2 regions of the Pseudarthrobacter sp. CC4 genome follow, and region 1 is predicted to be linked to the other one. Evidence: riboswitches for the same ligand, from Rfam matches in the RefSeq annotation. Region 1 holds a riboswitch; the other holds the start of a gene.
What was found. A riboswitch is a leader RNA that binds a small molecule or an ion and turns the genes downstream of it on or off. The one in region 1 is predicted to bind glycine.
Positions count from the first base shown of each region.

Region 2: another riboswitch for glycine. It lies ahead of gcvP (aminomethyl-transferring glycine dehydrogenase); the one in region 1 lies ahead of gcvP (aminomethyl-transferring glycine dehydrogenase).

Region 1 covers NZ_JARCCZ010000009.1:210-9,197, forward strand. The annotation lists partial or broken gene PV768_RS07270 (serine dehydratase beta chain) at 1-100, opposite strand, end outside; gene glyA (serine hydroxymethyltransferase) at 363-1,697, opposite strand; gene gcvH (glycine cleavage system protein GcvH) at 1,694-2,077, opposite strand; gene gcvT (glycine cleavage system aminomethyltransferase GcvT) at 2,273-3,394, opposite strand; gene gcvP (aminomethyl-transferring glycine dehydrogenase) at 3,405-6,257, opposite strand; glycine riboswitch at 6,418-6,515, opposite strand; gene PV768_RS07295 (hypothetical protein) at 6,683-6,982, opposite strand; gene PV768_RS07300 (VOC family protein) at 7,064-7,423, shown strand; gene PV768_RS07305 (GntR family transcriptional regulator) at 7,456-8,124, opposite strand; gene PV768_RS07310 (ornithine cyclodeaminase family protein) at 8,167-8,988, opposite strand, start outside.
Region 2 covers NZ_JARCCZ010000043.1:562-9,549, forward strand. The annotation lists gene gcvT (glycine cleavage system aminomethyltransferase GcvT) at 1-1,081, opposite strand, end outside; gene gcvP (aminomethyl-transferring glycine dehydrogenase) at 1,093-4,002, opposite strand; glycine riboswitch at 4,181-4,279, opposite strand; gene PV768_RS20750 (helix-turn-helix domain-containing protein) at 4,372-4,911, opposite strand; gene PV768_RS20755 (MFS transporter) at 4,984-6,561, shown strand; gene PV768_RS20760 (Dps family protein) at 6,664-7,143, opposite strand; gene PV768_RS20765 (APC family permease) at 7,365-8,921, shown strand.

The sequences.
Region 1 (8,988 bases):
GCTCCTCAGCAAAAACAGCAGCAGCCCGCATCGGCCCCACAGTATGAGAACTCGAAGGTCCGATCCCAATCGAAAACAGATCAAAAACGCCAACAGCCATGGTGGTTCCTAACTAAAACAGTGGTTGGGTGGAGCGGCCGTGGCATCCTCTGCATGCTCGGTCGCGAGGACGCCCGCTGAGCGGACGTGACGCTCCCTTAGACGCATGCTGCCGGATGTCACGCCCACTCCGAGGGTCCGTCACGCAGGTGATAGAACCGCGAGCGCCGGCGGAGCCGGGCTTTTCGGAAGCGTGCGTCAGAGGCGAGGAACGAGCCAGCACGCGTGAAAAGTCCGGTCCGCCGTCGCGGACGCAACCGAGGTCAGGACAGTGGTGCGACGCCCGGGTAGAGCGGGTGGGCTTTGGCGAGGGCTTCGACGCGGTGACGCAGCCCCGAAAGGTCGGCGTCGGCGTCGGCCGTCAATGCCTCGGCTATGATGTCCGCGACCTCGTGGAAGGCATCCTCGCCGAACCCGCGCGTTGCCAGCGCAGGCGTGCCGATCCGGAGGCCGGAGGTCACCATCGGTGGCCGCGGGTCGAAGGGGACGGCGTTGCGGTTGACGGTGATGTCGATGGCCGCGAGGCGGTCCTCGGCCTGCTGCCCGTCGAGCTCGCAGTTGCGCAGGTCGACCAGGACCAGGTGCACATCTGTGCCGCCGGAGACCACGCTGATGCCCTTGGCCGTGACGTCCGGCTGGACCAGGCGCTCGGCGAGGATCCGGGCGCCGGCAAGGACGCGCTGCTGGCGCTCCTTGAACTCGGCGGACGCGGCGATCTTGAACGCCACGGCCTTGCCCGCAATCACGTGCTCCAGCGGTCCGCCCTGCTGTCCGGGGAACACAGCCGAGTTGATCTTCTTGGCGATGTCGGCGTCGTTCGTCAGGATGATGCCGCCGCGCGGACCGGCGAGGGTCTTGTGCGTGGTGGACGTGGTCACGTGCGCGTGGGGCACCGGCGACGGGTGCAGGCCGGCGGCCACGAGCCCGGCGAAGTGCGCCATGTCCACCATGAGGTAGGCGCCCACGGAATCAGCGATGCGGCGGAACTCGGCGAAGTCCAGCTGCCGGGCGTAGGCGGACCAGCCGGCCACGATCAGCGCCGGCCTGGTCTCCTGGGCCAGGCGCTCCACCTCGGCCATGTCCACTGTGTGGGTGTCCTCGCGGACGCCGTAGGGGACCACGTTGTAGAGCTTGCCGGAGAAGTTGATCTTCATGCCGTGGGTGAGGTGCCCGCCGTGGGCAAGGTTCAGGCCCATGATGGTGTCGCCCGGCTTGATCAGCGCGTGCATCACCGAGGCATTGGCCTGGGCGCCGGAGTGCGGCTGCACGTTGGCGAACCCCGCGCCGAAGAGCGCCTTGATCCGGTCGATGGCGAGCTGTTCGATGACGTCTACGTGTTCGCAGCCGCCGTAGTAGCGCTTGCCCGGGTAGCCCTCGGCGTACTTGTTGGTCAGCACCGAGCCCTGCGCCTGCATGACGGCCACGGCGGTGTGGTTCTCGGAGGCGATCATCTCCAGGCCGTCGCGCTGGCGGGTGAGTTCGTCGTCGATCTTCGCGGCGATCTCGGGGTCCAGGGTGGAGAGGTCCGCGTCGAGACTCGGCGAAACCACCTGCTCGAAGGCCGTCACTGTGCCGGTGCCTGCTGCCGCGCTGCTCACAGTTCGCCGCCGTTGGCTGCCGCGTATTCCTCAGCGGACATCAGCGGGCCTTCTTCGGTGACGGCCACCTTGAAGAGCCAGCCGGCGCCGTAGGGATCGTTGTTGATCAGGGCGGGGTCGGAGACCACTTCGTCGTTGATCTCGACAACTTCGCCGGTGACGGGCGCGTAGAGGTCGGAGACGGACTTGGTGGACTCCACCTCGCCGCAGGTCTCCCCCGCGGTCACGGTGGAGCCAACCTCGGGGAGGTCCACGTACACGATGTCGCCGAGGGCTTCGGCGGCCACAGCTGAGATTCCGACGCCGGTGGGCCCGGATCCGTCAGCAGCAACCCATTCATGCTCGGCGGAGTACTTCAGTTCAGCAGCAACTTTTGCCATGTGTTTTTCCTTAGGTTCGTGTTTGAGAAAGTGAGGGAGCGTCGGCCCAAAACCCGCATTAAGTGAGAGAGCGTCGGCCCAAAACCCGCATCAAGTGAGAGAGCGTCGAGGGCCGGCGGAGCTGGCATCCGGCAGCATGCGTCAAAGCGACGAAGGAGCAGCATGCAGAGGATGTCAGCCCCGCCGGGGCGGGCGTTACTTCTGGCGCTTGTAGAACGGGAGTGCTACTACTTCGAAGGGCTCCGGCTTGCCGCGGAGGTCGATGTCCAGGGCGGTGCCGGGTTCCGAGTGTTCGACGTCGACGTAGGCCATCGCGATCGGGTACCCGAGGGTGGGTGAAGGCTGGCCGGACGTCACCTCGCCCACGACGTTGCCGTCCTTGAGGACCGGGTAGTGGCTGCGGCCGGCGCGGCGGCCCAGGCCCTTGAGTCCCACGAGCTTGCGGCCGGACGTGGAGCCTGCGCCGAGTGCTTTGAGTTCGGCGAGCACGGCCTTGCCCACGAAGTCGGATTCCTTGGCCAGCGAAACCACGGGGCCCAGGCCGGCTGCGTAGGGGTTGCCTTCGCGGGAGAGCTCGTTGCCGTAGAGCGGCATGCCCGCTTCGAGGCGGAGCGAGTCGCGGCAGGCCAGGCCTGCGGGGATGAGCCCGTGGCCGGCACCAACTTCCAGGAGCGCGTCCCACAGACCGGCGGCGTCCTCATTGGGGATGTAGATCTCGAAGCCGTCCTCGCCGGTGTACCCGGTGCGGGCCAGCAGCAGGTCCTGCCCGTTAATTTCCACCTCGACGGCCGCGTAATACTTCAGCTCCGTCACCAGGGAGTGTTGATCCGCAGGAACGAGCGTCAGCAGGATGGCCTCGGCGTTCGGTCCCTGCACCGCGATGAGGGAGGTCTCGGCGGAAACGTCGTTTACGGTGACGTCGAAGCCGGCAGCCCGCTCGGCCAGCGCTGCGGAAACCACCGCAGCGTTGCCGGCGTTGGGCACCACAAGGTACTTGTCTTCACTCCGCCGGTAGGAAATGAGGTCGTCGATGATGCCGCCGTCTTCCTGGCAGATCAGCGAGTACTTGGCCTTGCCCACGGCAACCGCGGACAGCTTGCCGGCCAGGGCGTAGTCCAGGAAGGCTGCCGCGTCCGGGCCGGTAACCCACACTTCGCCCATGTGGGAGAGGTCGAACAGTCCGGCGGCGTTGCGGACAGCGTGGTGTTCGGCCAGCTCGGAGTTGTACTTCAGGGGCATCTGCCAGCCGCCGAAGTCGGTGAAGGATGCGCCGGCAATCTTGTGCTGCTCATAGAGCGCGGTGTAGTTCTCAGTCATCACGGAATCCTTAGTTCTCAAACTCGGAAAGAGGCGGGCAGGAGCAGACCAGGTTGCGGTCCCCTGCCGCGCCGTCGATGCGGCCGACGGGCGGGAAGTACTTGTCCTGCCGGAGCGATGCCACCGGGAAGACGGCCTGTTCGCGCGGGTACGTCCGGTCCCATTCAGAGGAGACGACGGCGGCGGCCGTGTGGGGTGCGTTGCGCAGCGGGGACTTCTCAACGGTGAAGTCGCCGGCGGCCACTTGGTCGATTTCCTTGCGGATGGTGATCATGGCTTCGATGAAGCGGTCGATCTCCGCGAGGTCCTCGGACTCGGTGGGCTCCACCATCAGGGTGCCCGCCACCGGGAAGGACAGCGTGGGGGCGTGGAAGCCGAAGTCGATGAGCCGCTTGGCCACGTCCTCGGCCGTGACACCCGTGCGGGCGGTCAGCTCGCGCAGGTCAAGGATGCACTCGTGCGCAACGAGGCCGCTTTCACCGGTGTAGAGGACCGGGAAGTGCTCGTCCAGGCGGGCTGCGACGTAGTTCGCAGCCAGGAGCGCGGACTTGGTGGCCTCGGTCAGGCCCTGCCCGCCCATCAGCTTCACGTAGGCCCAGGAGATCGGGAGCACACCGGCGGAGCCGAAGCGCGAAGCGGAAATCGCGACGCCATGCCCGGCTTCATGGGCGGCCTTGTTCGCGTCGCCCGGCATGAACGGTGCCAGGTGTGCCTTGGCAGCAACCGGGCCGACGCCGGGTCCGCCGCCGCCGTGCGGGATGCAGAAGGTCTTGTGCAGGTTCAGGTGGGAGACGTCGCCGCCGAACCTGCCCGGCTGGGCGAGGCCTACAAGTGCGTTCAGGTTGGCGCCGTCAACGTACACCTGGCCGCCGGCGGCGTGGATCGCGTCGCACACCTCGCGGACATCGGAGTCGTACACGCCGTGCGTGGACGGGTACGTGATCATGATGGCCGAGAGGACGTCCTTGTGGGCCTCGATCTTGGCCTGCAGGTCGGCGTGGTCGATGGTGCCGTCTGCAGCGGTGGCAACAACCACAACCTTCATGCCCGCGAGCACGGCGGAGGCGGCGTTGGTGCCGTGCGCCGATGCCGGGATCAGGCAGACGTTGCGCTGCTGGTCCCCGCGGGAGTGGTGGTAGCCGCGGATCGCCAGCAGGCCGGCGAGCTCGCCCTGGGAGCCGGCGTTGGGCTGGATGGATACCTGGTCGTAGCCGGTGATTTCGGCGAGGTCGGCTTCCAGGCCCGCAATCAGTTCGCGCCAGCCCTCCGTCTGGGAGTCGGGGGCGAACGGATGGATGGAGGCGAACTCCGGCCAGGAGATGGCTTCCATCTCGGCGGTGGCGTTCAGCTTCATGGTGCAGGAGCCCAGCGGGATCATGGTGCGGTCCAGTGCCAGGTCCCGGTCGGAGAGGCGGCGGATGTAGCGCAGCAGCTGGGTCTCGGAACGGTGCGTGTTGAACACCGGGTGCTGCAGGTAGCTGGAGGTGCGCAGCACCGATTCGGGCAGCTCGAAGCCCTCACCGGACACAACCGGACCGGCGCCAAAGGCGACGGCAACCGCGGCGAGGACCTCCGGCGTCGTGGTTTCATCAACGGACACGCCAACGGTGTCCGCGTCGATGAGGCGCAGGTTGATGCCGCGGGCTTCGGCGGCGGTGATCACCTTGGCGGCCTTGCCGGGAACACTGACCGTGAGGGTGTCGAAGAAGGTGTCGGACACCAGTTCGCGGCCGGCGGTCTTCAGCGTGGCGGCCAGGGCGCGGGCGTTGTTGTGGACAGTCTCGGCGATCGCCTTCAGGCCGTCGGGGCCGTGGTAGACGGCGTAGAAGGAGGAGACGATGGCCAGCAGCGCCTGGGCGGTGCAGATGTTGGACGTGGCCTTCTCGCGACGGATGTGCTGCTCGCGGGTCTGCAGTGCCAGGCGGTAGGCGGGGACGCCGGCGTTGTCCTTGGAAACGCCCACGATGCGGCCGGGGAGGGTGCGTTCCATGCCGTCGCGGACGGCCATGTAGGCGGCGTGCGGTCCGCCAAAGAACAACGGCACGCCAAAGCGCTGGGTGGAGCCGACGGCGATGTCCGCGCCCTGCTCGCCCGGCGGGGTGATGAGGGTGAGTGCCAGGAGGTCGGCAGCGACGGTGACCAGCGCGCCGCGCTCCTTGGCTTCGGCGATGACGGCGGACTGGTCCCAGACGCGGCCGGAGACGCCGGGCTGCTGCAGGACGACGCCGTTGATGTCGCCGTCGGGAAGTCCGTTGGTGAGGTCTGCGATTTTCACCTCGAAGCCGAGGGCTTCGGCGCGGCCCAGCACGATGGAGATGGTCTGCGGCAGGAGGTCGGCGTCGAGGACGGTCTTGCCGTCCTTCGCAGTCTTGGACTTGTTGGCGCGGCGCATCAGCAGCACGGCTTCGGCGACGGCGGTGGCTTCGTCGAGGAGGGAGGCGTTGGCCACCGGGAGCGCGGTGAGGTCCTGGACCATGGTCTGGAAGTTCAGCAGCGCCTCGAGCCGGCCCTGGGAAATCTCGGGCTGGTACGGGGTGTAGGCGGTGTACCAGGCGGGGGCTTCAAGGATGTTGCGGCGGATCACCGGCGGGGTCACGGTGTCGTAGTAGCCCTGGCCGATCATCTGCACGGCCGTCTTGTTCTTGCCGGCCAGCTTGCGGAGCTCGGCGAGGACCTGCACTTCGCTGAGGGCGCCCTCAAGGGTGAGCGGCTTGTCCTGGCGGATGGAATCCGGAACTGCGCTGTCCACGAGGCCATCAAGGGTGTCGTAGCCGACGGCCTTGAGCATGGTGTCGATGTCGGACTGGCGGCGCGCGCCGATATGGCGGTCTGCGAAGGTGGTTGGGGACGATTGAACCGTCATGAGAGGAACTCCATAATTCAGGTGGCAACCGGTGCCACTTTGATTCGGGTTCCTCCCCGCTCTGTATTGGACCTGAGAGTTTTGCGTTGCCCTGCTGTTCAGCGGGGCGCCACTTGCACCGTCGGTGAGCCCGGTTGCCCGGACTGCTTTCCAGAGTTGCCTTGCCGCGGCGGTACGTGGGCCTGAGAGATTCCTGGGGAGGATTTGCTCCTACGGCGCCTGCAGAACGTACCGGCAGGACTCTCCCGCCGCAGATCATAAGCACGTGCCACTGGTCGGTGACACGGCTCACACCTTACCGGGTTATGGGGCTGGATGCAAAATCCGCGTCTTTCCAAGGCAGGCTTACGACGGCGGGACGCGCCGGACGTGCTCGAAGGCATCAGGTGCACGGAGGCAGTGCAATTAGGAAGCTTCCGGAAGTTCTAGCGGGAGGCTTCCCTGCCCAGCCGGTAGCCCGCCCAGAACGCCAGGACGAGCAGTCCGACGACGGCGACGGCCAGGCCGATCTGTGTACCTTGGGTAACCAAGGCGATGCCGCTGCCGCTGAAAAGCTGGTTGCTCAGCGGCGCGTAGGCGAACCAGCCGAAGCTGGCGTCCGCGTTGCTCCATGCGACGAGGCACCCCGCCACTACCGTCACAAGGCCAGCGATGGGAACGACGGCGGCAAGAACCCGGGCAGGCGGCGGAGTTTTGCGGTCTTCAGGTGCGTTGTTGTCCCCCATGCAGGCGAGTCTAGCCGGGCCGCCCCCGGCGTCCGGCTCCGGGGCAAGACAGGCTCCGGGCAGCGGGTTTAGGCTGGGCGGATGTTGACCATAGGCAGCACCGTCCTCGGCGTCAACGACGTCGCCCGCGCAACCGCCTTTTGGCACGCCGCCCTCGGCTACGTCCCGCAGGAGCCCGGGGACGAAACCTGGGTGATCCTGGTGCCAGCAGCGGGCCCGGGAGCGCAGCTCGCCCTCATGCTGAGCGAAACGCCGGTCCAGGAGCACCCGCGCATTCACCTGGACCTGTATGCGGACGATCAGGGCGCCGAGGTGCAACGGCTGGTTTCACTCGGCGCCCAGCGCGTCGACTGGGACCTGTACCCGGAGAACCCCGATTTCGTGGTCCTCGCCGACCCCGACGGCAACAGGTTCTGCGTCGTTGACAAAAGTCCGCGGTAGCCCCGCCGTCGAACCTTGAACTTCCGGCCGGGTCAGTTTTCAGGCAGTTGCCCGGCCAGCCCCTGCAGTGATGGTTCCCGGCCCAGCTCCACATGGGCGAACGCCAGCGCCGCCGCAAGTTCGGCCTTGCCGTCATAGATGGCCCGGCACAGGCTCAGGTGCTCCGCGCACTGGACCTGGGGATCACGATGCCCGGTCAGGGTGAAGAGCCACTGCATCCTGCCCAGCAGAGGCTTCATGGAGTACTCCAGCAGCGAGTTGCCTCCCATCGAGACGATCTCCGCGTGCAGGGCCGTGTTGATGAGCGGGATCTCCGTGTGGTCGTGGCGCAGGGTTGCTTCTTCGGCCTTGTCCATCATGTGCTGCAGGCGCGCTGTGGACTCACCCCGGGCGGCGGCCTGGGCGGCGAGCCGCGCGGCGAGGACCTCGAGGCTGAGCCGGACATCAAAGAGTTCATTGACGTCCCTCAGGGTGATCTGCTTGACGGTGGCCCCGCGCCGTGGCGAGGTGTCAATGAAACCTTCGGCTTCCAGCTGCTGGAGGGCTTCGCGGACGGGGACCCGGGAAACGTCCAGGGCCTGTGACAGCTCGCGTTCCCTGAGCCGTGAACCGGGCGCGAAGTCACCCGAGATGATCAACTCCCGGATCCGTGCACGGGTAGCATCAGCCGAAGACGCGGGTGCGTCCGCCTGGGTACTCAAAGATGCCTCCTGTTGGTTCCAGTGCCCTGCTTCCGGGCTGCCTCAGTTATTCAGCTCCACGCGGGTGCCGACCCCCTGGTTGAGTGCAGCGTCATACAGGAGCCTCCCGATGGCAAGGTCCTGCAGGCCGATACCCACCGAATTGAACAAGGTTATGTCCTCATCCCCCAGACGGCCTGCTTTTATCCCGGCCGCCACGTCACCAAGTTCGGCTTCCACATCGTCAAAGCCCATGACGCCTTCAGCCACAGGGACGATCAGTCCCCCTGACTTCGCTTGGGCCGTGGCCAGGCTGTCCACGAAGACCCGCGCCCGCGCCATACCCGCTGAGTCAATCTCCCGGTGGTCAGGCCGCGGACGGGATCCGACGGCGTTGACGTGCAGTCCGGGCTGGAACCACTCCCCCTTGACCAGCGGCTCAACCGCTGGCGTGAGGGTGCACAGCACGTCCGAGTTCTCAACAACTTCCTGCACACTGGCGGCCCGCGTGATGTGCAGCCCGTATGAGGAAATCCGGTCACAGAACGCAGCGACCGTCTCAGTGGAACGGGACCACACCACGACATTTTTTATCGGCAGGACGGCCAGCATGGCTTCCACATGTGCCACCGCCAGGGCCCCCGCCCCCACCAACCCCAAGGTGGCACTCCCGGGCCTGGCAAGCAGCTTGGTCGCCACCGCGCTGGCAGCGGCCGTACGGACCCGGGTGGGGACTTTACCGTCCAGGATGGCCAGTGTTTCACCGGTCAGCTGGCTTACGAGCATGATGGTGGACCGCTGCGAGGGCAGGCCGGCCCCACCGTTGGACGGGATGTCCGCCAGTAGTTTCACGGATGCCAGCTCCTCCGGCCCGGACAGCGCCGC
Region 2 (8,988 bases), on a different contig from region 1:
TGCCAACAGCGGTGAACTCAACGTCCACGTAGGCCATGGCAATGGGGTACCCCAGGGTGGGTGAGGGCTGGCCGGAGCTGACTTCGCCTACCACTTTGCCGTCCTTGAGGACCGGATAGTGGGCCCGGCCTGCACGGCGGCCGAGTCCCTTGAGCCCGACGAGCCTTCGGCCTGTGGTGGAGCCGGCGCCGGCGTCCTTCTTCGCGGCAAGCGCCGCCTTCCCCACGAAGTCGCCTTCCTTGGACAGTGCGACGACGGGTCCCAGGCCTGCGGCGAAGGGATCGCCCTGCAGGGAGAGCTCATTCCCGTAGAGCGGCATGCCTGCCTCAAGCCGGAGTGAGTCGCGTGAGGCCAGCCCGGCGGGGGTCAGCTCCCCGTCCTCGGCAATGGCGATGAGTGCCTGCCACAGGCCGGTGGCGTCGTCGTTGGACACGAAGATCTCAAACCCGTCCTCGCCGGTGTAGCCGGTGCGGGCGAGCAGCAAATCCAGTCCGGCGCCGCCCACCAGGAACGGAACCTCGACGGCGGCATAGTACTTCAGTTCCGTCACCTGGCTGTGCCGGGCTGCGGGGACCAGCCGGAGCAGCAGTTCCTGCGCCGCGGGGCCTTGGACGGCGATCAGTGACGTCACGGCGGAGGCGTCATTCACCTCCACATCGAACCTGGCAGCCCGCTTGGAAAGCTCAGCAGCCACCACTGCGGCGTTGCCGGCGTTGGGGACCACCAGGAAGCGGTCGGTACTGCCTTCTGCGCTGCCGGCGGTTGCGGGACGGCGGTACGTGATGAGGTCGTCGATGATGCCGCCGTCCTCATTGCAGATCAGAGAGTACTTGGCCTTGCCCACCGGCATGGCGGAGATCTTTCCCACCAGCGCGTAGTCCAGGAAGGCGGCCGCGTCCCGCCCGGTCACCCAGACTTCGCCCATGTGCGAGAGGTCGAACAGGCCGGCGCTATTCCGGACGGCGTGGTGTTCGGCGAGCTCGGAGCTGTACTTGAGCGGCATCTGCCAGCCGCCGAAGTCGGTGAAGGATGCCCCCAGCTTCTTGTGCTCGTCGTACAGGGCAGTGTGCTTCTCAGCCATGGAGCGTGTCCTTAGTTTTCGAACTCGGAAAGCGGCGGGCAGGAGCAGATCAGGTTCCGGTCCCCCGCTGCGCCGTCGATGCGGCCCACCGGCGGGAAGTACTTGTCCTGCTTAAGCGATTTCACCGGGAACACGGCCTGCTCGCGGGGGTAGGCGCGGTCCCAGTCGCTGCTGATGGCCGCGGCGGCCGTGTGCGGAGCGTTCCGGAGCGGGCTCTCTGCAACAGTGAAGTCACCGTCCGCCACCTGGTCGATTTCGGCGCGGATCGCGATCATGGCCTCGATGAAGCGGTCGATTTCCCCGAGGTCCTCGGACTCCGTGGGCTCCACCATGAGCGTCCCCGCGACGGGGAAGGCCAGGGTGGGGGCGTGGAAGCCGTAGTCGATGAGCCGCTTGGCCACGTCCTCGGCCGTGACCCCGGTCCGTGCCGTGAGCTCGCGCAGGTCAAGGATGCACTCGTGTGCCACAAGCCCGCCTTCGCCGGTGTAGAGGACCGGGAAGAAATCGTTCAGGCGGGCTGCGACGTAGTTCGCTGCCAGCAGCGCGGACTTGGTGGCCTCGGTGAGTCCGTGGCCGCCCATCAGCTTCACGTACGCCCAGGAAATGGGGAGCACGCCCGCGGAGCCGTACTTTGACGCCGAGATCGGCACGTCGTTGCCTTCGGTCCAGGTGGCGGCGTTGCCGGGCATGAACGGTGCCAGGTGGGCCTTGGCAGCAACCGGGCCGACGCCGGGTCCGCCGCCGCCGTGCGGGATGCAGAAGGTCTTGTGCAGGTTCAGGTGCGAAACGTCGCCGCCGAACTTGCCCGGCTGCGCCAGCCCGACAAGCGCGTTGAGGTTGGCGCCGTCGATGTATACCTGGCCGCCGGCTGCGTGGACGGCGTCGCAGACTTCACGGACGTCGGCGTCGTACACCCCGTGAGTGGACGGGTACGTGATCATGATGCAGGACAGGGCATCCTTGTTGGCTTCGATCTTGGCGTACAGGTCAGTGTGGTCAATGGTTCCGTCCGGTGCCGTGGCCACCACAACCACCTTCATGCCGGCCAGGACTGCGGACGCGGCGTTGGTGCCGTGCGCCGATGCCGGGATCAGGCAGACGTTGCGCTGCTGGTCCCCGCGGGAGTGGTGGTAGCCGCGGATCGCCAGCAGGCCGGCGAGCTCGCCCTGGGAGCCGGCGTTGGGCTGGATGGACACCTGGTCGTACCCGGTGATCTCGGTCAGCTGCGCCTCGAGGTCGGCAATCAGTTCGCGCCAGCCCTCCGTCTGGGAGTCCGGGGCGAAGGGGTGGATGGAGGCGAACTCCGGCCAGGAGATGGCTTCCATCTCGGCCGTGGCGTTCAGCTTCATGGTGCAGGAGCCCAGCGGGATCATGGTGCGGTCCAGCGCAAGGTCACGGTCCGAAAGCTTCCTGATGTAGCGCAGCAGTTGGGTCTCGGAACGGTGCGTGTTGAACACCGGGTGCTGCAGGTACCCGGAGGAACGCACGACGGCGGCGTCCAGCGCGAATTCTCCCTCGCCGTCCGCGGCGGCCGGGACGCCGAAGGCCTTCAGCACCCCGGCGGCAATTTCTGATGTTGTCGTTTCATCGGCGGAGAAGCCCACCGTGTCCGCGTCGATGAGGCGCAGGTTGATGCCCGTGGCTTCGGCGGCAGCGACGATCCCGGCAGCGTTGCCCGGCACGGAGACGGTGACGGTGTCGAAGAAACTGGTGTGCAGCACGTCCAAACCGGCGGCCTTGAGGGACGCGGCCAGCATCTTCGCGTGGGAGTGTGCTGACTGGGCGATCGCCTTCAGGCCCTCCGGGCCGTGGTACACGGCGTACATCGAAGCCACGATGGCCAGCAACGCCTGGGCGGTACAGATGTTGGACGTGGCCTTCTCGCGGCGGATGTGCTGCTCGCGGGTCTGGAGTGCCAGGCGGTAGGCGGGAACGCCGGCGTTGTCCTTCGAGACACCGACGAGGCGGCCCGGCATGGAGCGTTCGAGGCCCTTCTGCACAGCCATGTAGGCCGCGTGCGGGCCGCCGTAGAACAGCGGGACGCCGAAGCGCTGGGCGGAGCCCACTGCGATGTCCGCGCCCTGCTCGCCGGGAGGCGTGATGAGGGTGAGGGCCAGGAGGTCGGCGGCCACGGTCACCAGCGCCCCGCGGCTCTTGGCGTCGGCAATCACTGCGGCGTGGTCAAAGACGCGGCCGGAAGCGCCCGGCTGCTGGAGCACCACACCATTGATGGCGCCGTCGGGAAGTCCGTTGGAAAGGTCGGCCACTTCCACCTCGAAGCCCAGTGCCTCTGCCCGTCCCCTCACGATGGCAATGGTCTGCGGCAGGCAGTCGGCATCCAGCACAGTCTTGCCGTCCCGGGCATCTGCATTCTTGTTGGCCCGACGCATCATCAGCACGGCCTCGGCCACGGCGGTGGCTTCGTCCAGCAGGGAGGCGTTGGCGATGGGCAGGCCCACCAGGTCCTGCACCATGGTCTGGAAGTTCAGCAGCGCCTCGAGCCGGCCCTGGGAAATCTCCGGCTGGTAAGGGGTGTAGGCGGTGTACCACGCCGGGCCCTCGAGGATGTTGCGGCGGATCACCGGCGGCGTGACGGTGTCGTAGTAGCCCTGGCCGATCATCTGCACGGCGGTCTTGTTCTTGGCGGCCAGCCGGCGGAGCTCAGTGAGGGCCTCCACCTCGCTCAACGCACCTGCCAGTTCCAGCGCAGAGTCCTGCCGGATGTCCTTGGGGACGGCGGTATCAACCAGCGCGTCCACGGTGTCGTAGCCCACGGCCTGGAGCATGGTTTCGACGTCGGCCTTGCGCCTTGCGCCGATGTGCCGGTCAACAAAGGTGGCGGCAGAAGCGGGTTCGGCAGTTGCCGGGGTGGCAGTGGCCGGAACGGCGGAGGCCGGAGATACAGTCACGAGGAACTCCATAACTAAGGCGGCGCAGGATACGCCACATCGATTCGGGTCCTCCCCGCTCTGTATCTGTACCTGAGAGTTTCCGCGTTGCCTGAACACGCGGGCACCGCTTGCACCGTCGGTGAGCACGTCAGTCAAGGGATCCGGGGAGCGGACCTCAAGCGGACGGCGTGCTGCTTTCCAGAGGTGCCTCGCCGCGGCGGTACATGGGCCTGTGAGATTCCTGGGGAGGTATTGCTCCTACGGCGCCTGCTTGTACCTTCTGGCAGAACTCTCCCGCCGCAGATCAAAGGCTATTCATTTGGGTTGTCTTTGGCGCACGGGTAACGGCCCGCACACAGCACAATTCTCCTATGCCGCGGGCCCGGGGGCAAATGTCAGCTAGCCCCGTAGCCGTTCCACGGCTGACAGGAGTTCCGCCACGTCCGCCCGCCTGCTCCCCGCCTTCCCGGACGGCCCGCTTTCCCACATGGCGTTGAAGTACAGCCCGTCCCCCATGTACAGCACTGCCTTTGCCATGGGCGTGCCCACGTCCTGCCCGATAAGCTCCAGCCATTGCTGCTGGATGGCGGCGAAGCGGCGGCGGGCTTCCTCGTGGGCCACCTCCGCCAGCCGCGTCACGGCCACAAAGGAGCGGTCCATCGGAGTATCGGACCACAGCGAGGACTTGATGAAGTATGCCGCCGCCCCCTCCGGTGCGGAGGCCATGGCGGCGAGGTCCTCCCCTGCCAGGCGGTCCAGCCGTTCAAGGGTGGCGGCGATCAGCGCTTCCTTGTTGGGGAAGTGGTACAGGAGGCCCCCCTTGGAGACGCCCGCGCGCTTGGCCACCGCGTCCAGGGTGGCAGCCCGCTCCCCCACGTCGATCAGGAGTTCTTCGAAGGCATCCAGGACGGCATCTCGCGCAACGGGTTTTCTGGCCATGGTTCCCATCATGCATGGTCACGAAGCTGTTTCTTAACTATACCGTCCAGACGGTATAGTTAAAGCATGATCATGCCCGCCGCCTCCCAACAGAGCACCATCCGCCCGGCCCCAACCGCATTGCCCGCGCCAGGCCTGCCCGGGGGCAGCTGGCGCGACTGGCTGGCGCTGGGCCTGCTGATGTTCCCGGTCCTGCTGGTAGCCGTGGACAACACAGCCCTGACCTTCGCCCTGCCTGCCATTGCCGCCGCCCTCCGCACCTCGGGAGTAGAACTGCTGTGGATTGTGGACGCCTACCCGCTGGTGCTGGCCGGGCTGCTGGTTGCCATGGGAAGCCTGGGCGACAGGATCGGCCGGCGCCGCCTGCTGGTCATCGGCAGCATCGGCTTTACCGCAGTCTCGGCAGCAACCGCTTTTGCCCCCAGCGCCGGATGGCTCATCGCAGGCAGGGCTTTCCTTGGCTTCTTCGGCGCCATGCTGATGCCCGCCACACTGTCCCTGATCCGCAACATCTTCCCGGACCCCAACCGGCGGAGGTTGGCCATCGCCATCTGGGCCGCCGGATTCTCGGGCGGCGCCGCACTGGGGCCCATCCTTGGCGGGTGGCTGGTGGAACAGTTCTGGTGGGGAGCCGTACTCCTGGTGGCAGTGCCCATCATGCTGCCGCTCCTGGCCCTGGGCCCGGCCTTCATCCCGGAGTCCAGGGACCCGTCACCGGGGAAGGTGGACGTGCCCAGCATCCTGCTCTCCCTATTCACCATGGTTCCCATGGTTTACGGGATCAAGGACCTGGCCACCGAAGGCCCGGGTGCCACAGCCCTCGGAACCATGGCGCTCGGCCTGGCAATGGGCGCGGCCTTCGTACGCAGGCAGCAGCGGCTGCACAGTCCGCTGCTGGACCTGTCCCTGTTCCGGAACAGGGTGTTCAGCATGGCCATCACTGCCAATATCCTGGCCCTGTTTTCATTCAACGGCTTTATCCTCTTCCTCGCCCAGCACCTCCAGCTCATTGAAGGCATGTCCCCCTCGGCTGCCGGAATGGCCATGGTCCCGGCACTGGTGGCCACCATGGTGTCGGGCCTTGCCGTGGTGCCGGCGGTGAGGAAAGTACGGCCGGGCTTCGTGGTGGCGGCAGGACTCGCCATGAGCGCCGCCGGCTACAGCATGGTGGCTTTCGGAAGCACCGGGGGCGGGCCCGCGCTGCTCCTCGGCGCGCTGTTGGTCCTTGCATTGGGCGTGGGGACGGCGGAGACCATCTCCAACGATCTCATCCTGGGAAGCGTGCCGCCGGAAAAGTCCGGGGCGGCGGCAGCGATTTCCGAGACGGGGTACGAAATTGGCGCCGTTTTGGGAACCGCCGTGCTGGGTTCCATCCTCACGGCTTCCTACCAGCACAACCTGCGGCTTCCGGCCGGCCTGGCAGAAACCGCCCCCGCCCAAAGCACCGCGCACGCCCGAGAGACCCTCGCTGGAGCCATGGAACTGGCGGCCGGCCTGCCGGGCCCCATGGCCAGCACCCTCCGGCAGGCCGCCGGCTCGGCCTTCGAGTCAGGGGTGCACGTCACCGCAGCGATTGGGCTGGTACTGATGGCGACGGCGGCAGTCCTCGCCGCCGTCGTACTCCGGAAGGTGCCCAAGGCAGCCAGCTGAAGGCCGCAAGGCGCGCCCCCGCCGGTGACAGCAAAGCGCCCGCAGCCGGAGCGTGTGGCTCCGGCCGCGGGCGCCAGGCAGGCCGCTTCGCCGCGGGTGCTGCTACTTGGAGTCCGGCGCCGTAACGCTCGCGGTGGGCTTCATGGTTTCAGCATTGACCATCCAGGCGAACTGCTCCAGCTTGGCGATGAACTCGTGCAGCAGGTCCGCGGTGGTGGGATCCTCTTCATCCACCTCATCGTGAACCTTGCGCATGGTGCCAACGGCAGCCTCAAGGGCAGCCACGATCCGCTCGATCGCATCCTTGGTGCTGATCAGGCCGTCAGGGAACTGGGCCAGGCTAGTGGACCCGGCCACGGTGGAGCTGCGGCCGTCAGGCAGGGCGTGGAGGGCCCGCATCCGCTCGGCGGTGTCGTCGGCGAACTGGCGGGCAGCGTCAACGATCTCATCCAGCTGCAGGTGGAGGTCGCGGAAGTTGGTTCCCACAATGTTCCAGTGCGCCTGCTTGCCCTGGATATGCAGTTCAATCAGGTCGGCGAGCACGGCCTGCAGGTTGTTGGTCAGTGTCGGTGAAGCTTTCATGCATCCTCCTCAATTGGTCCAGTAAGCCCGACGCTACCAGCACCAGCGGGCACGGCCGAGGGCTCGCGGGGAATTTCTCAGTGAGCTTACTAAATCGCTCACAACCGAAACAAAAGAACGCCGTTCATTATTTTCCTTGCTTCCTGAGGCGCTCCCCTCCATACTAAATGAACGCCATTCATATAGTGACCGTCGTCTCAACTTCTCCAGAAAGTGGTGCCATGACCGAGACCATCCGCACCAGCACATCCGCCTACGGCTCCGGGAGGCCTTCACCGGCAGCCGCCGGCACGAGCCCCAAAGGACTGAAGGGCGGGCAGCTGGGACTCCTCGCCGTCGTCGTCCTGGGCATTTCCACCATCGCCCCCGCCTATACCTTGACCAGCGCCCTTGGCCCCACGGTTAACGAAGCCGGGCTCCAGCTGCCCGTCATCTTCCTGATCGGTTTCATCCCCATGATCCTGGTCTCCCTTGCCTATCGGGAACTCAACGCCGATTCCCCGGACAGCGGCACCACCTTCACCTGGGTCACCAAGGCCTTCGGCCCGTGGGTTGGCTGGATGGGCGGGTGGGGCCTGCTGGCGGCCAACATTATTGTGCTCTCCAACCTCGCGGGAGTCGCCGTCGACTTCTTTTACCTTTTCCTTTCCCAGCTGACGGGCTCGCCGGAGCTCGCCGACCTGGCGGCAAACAAGGCCCTGAACGTGCTGACCTGCTTTGTGTTTGTGGCCCTGGCCGTCTGGGTCAGCTACCGCGGCCTGCACACCACCAAGCTGGTCCAGTACAGCCTGGTGGGATTCCAGCTGCTTGTCCTGGGTCTCTTTGTAGGCATGGCCTTCGCCAACTGGTCCGCCTCTGACACTGCCATCCCGTTCAGCTGGGAGTGGTTCGACGTCACCAGGATCGAGACCTTCGGGCAGATCGCCGCAGGCATCTCACTGTCCATCTTTGTCTACTGGGGCTGGGACGTCTGCCTGACCGTCAATGAGGAAACCTCCAACGGCAAGAGGACGGCAGGACTGGCCGGAACCCTGACCGCCGTGATCGTCCTGGCGATCTACCTGACGGTGAGCATCGCCACCATGATGTTCGCCGGCGTAGGTGATACCGGCAACGGCCTGAACAACACCGAGATCCACGAAAACATCTTCACGGCACTGGCCTCTCCCATCATGGGTCCGTTCGCCATCCTTATGTCCATGGCAGTGCTGTCCAGCTCCGCCGCGTCCCTGCAGTCCACGTTCATGTCGCCGTCCCGCAGCCTGCTGGCCATGGGGTACTACGGCGCGCTTCCGGAGCCGTTCAGCCGGGTCAGCAGGAAGTTTGCGACGCCGGGCTTCGCCACGGTTGCCGCCGGCATCATGTCCGCGGGCTTCTACGCCGTGATGCACGTGGTCAGCGAGAATGTCCTCAATGACACCATCCTGGCGCTCGGGCTGATGATCTGCTTCTACTACGGCCTCACTGCCCTGGCCTGCGCCTGGTACTTCCGCCACAGCCTGTTCAACAGCATGCGCCATTTCCTCCTCCGCCTGGTATGCCCGGTGCTGGGCGGCGTGGGCCTGTTCGTAGTGTTCCTGCAGACCGCCGTGGACAGCTGGGCGCCGGAGTTCGGCAGCGGCTCGGAGGTGTTCGGGGTGGGCCTGGTCTTTGTCCTGGGCGTCGGCATCCTGGCGTCCGGTGCCGTCGTCATGCTCATCATGGCCAGGGTCCGCCCCGGCTTCTTCCGCGGCGAGACCCTTAAGCGGGATACCCCCGCACTGGTGGTCCCGGAGTAAGGCGCGGAGGCTTCCGGAGGCCGTCATCGCCGGCGAAGGAAGGTGCCGTTCCCCTGGAAACCGGGGG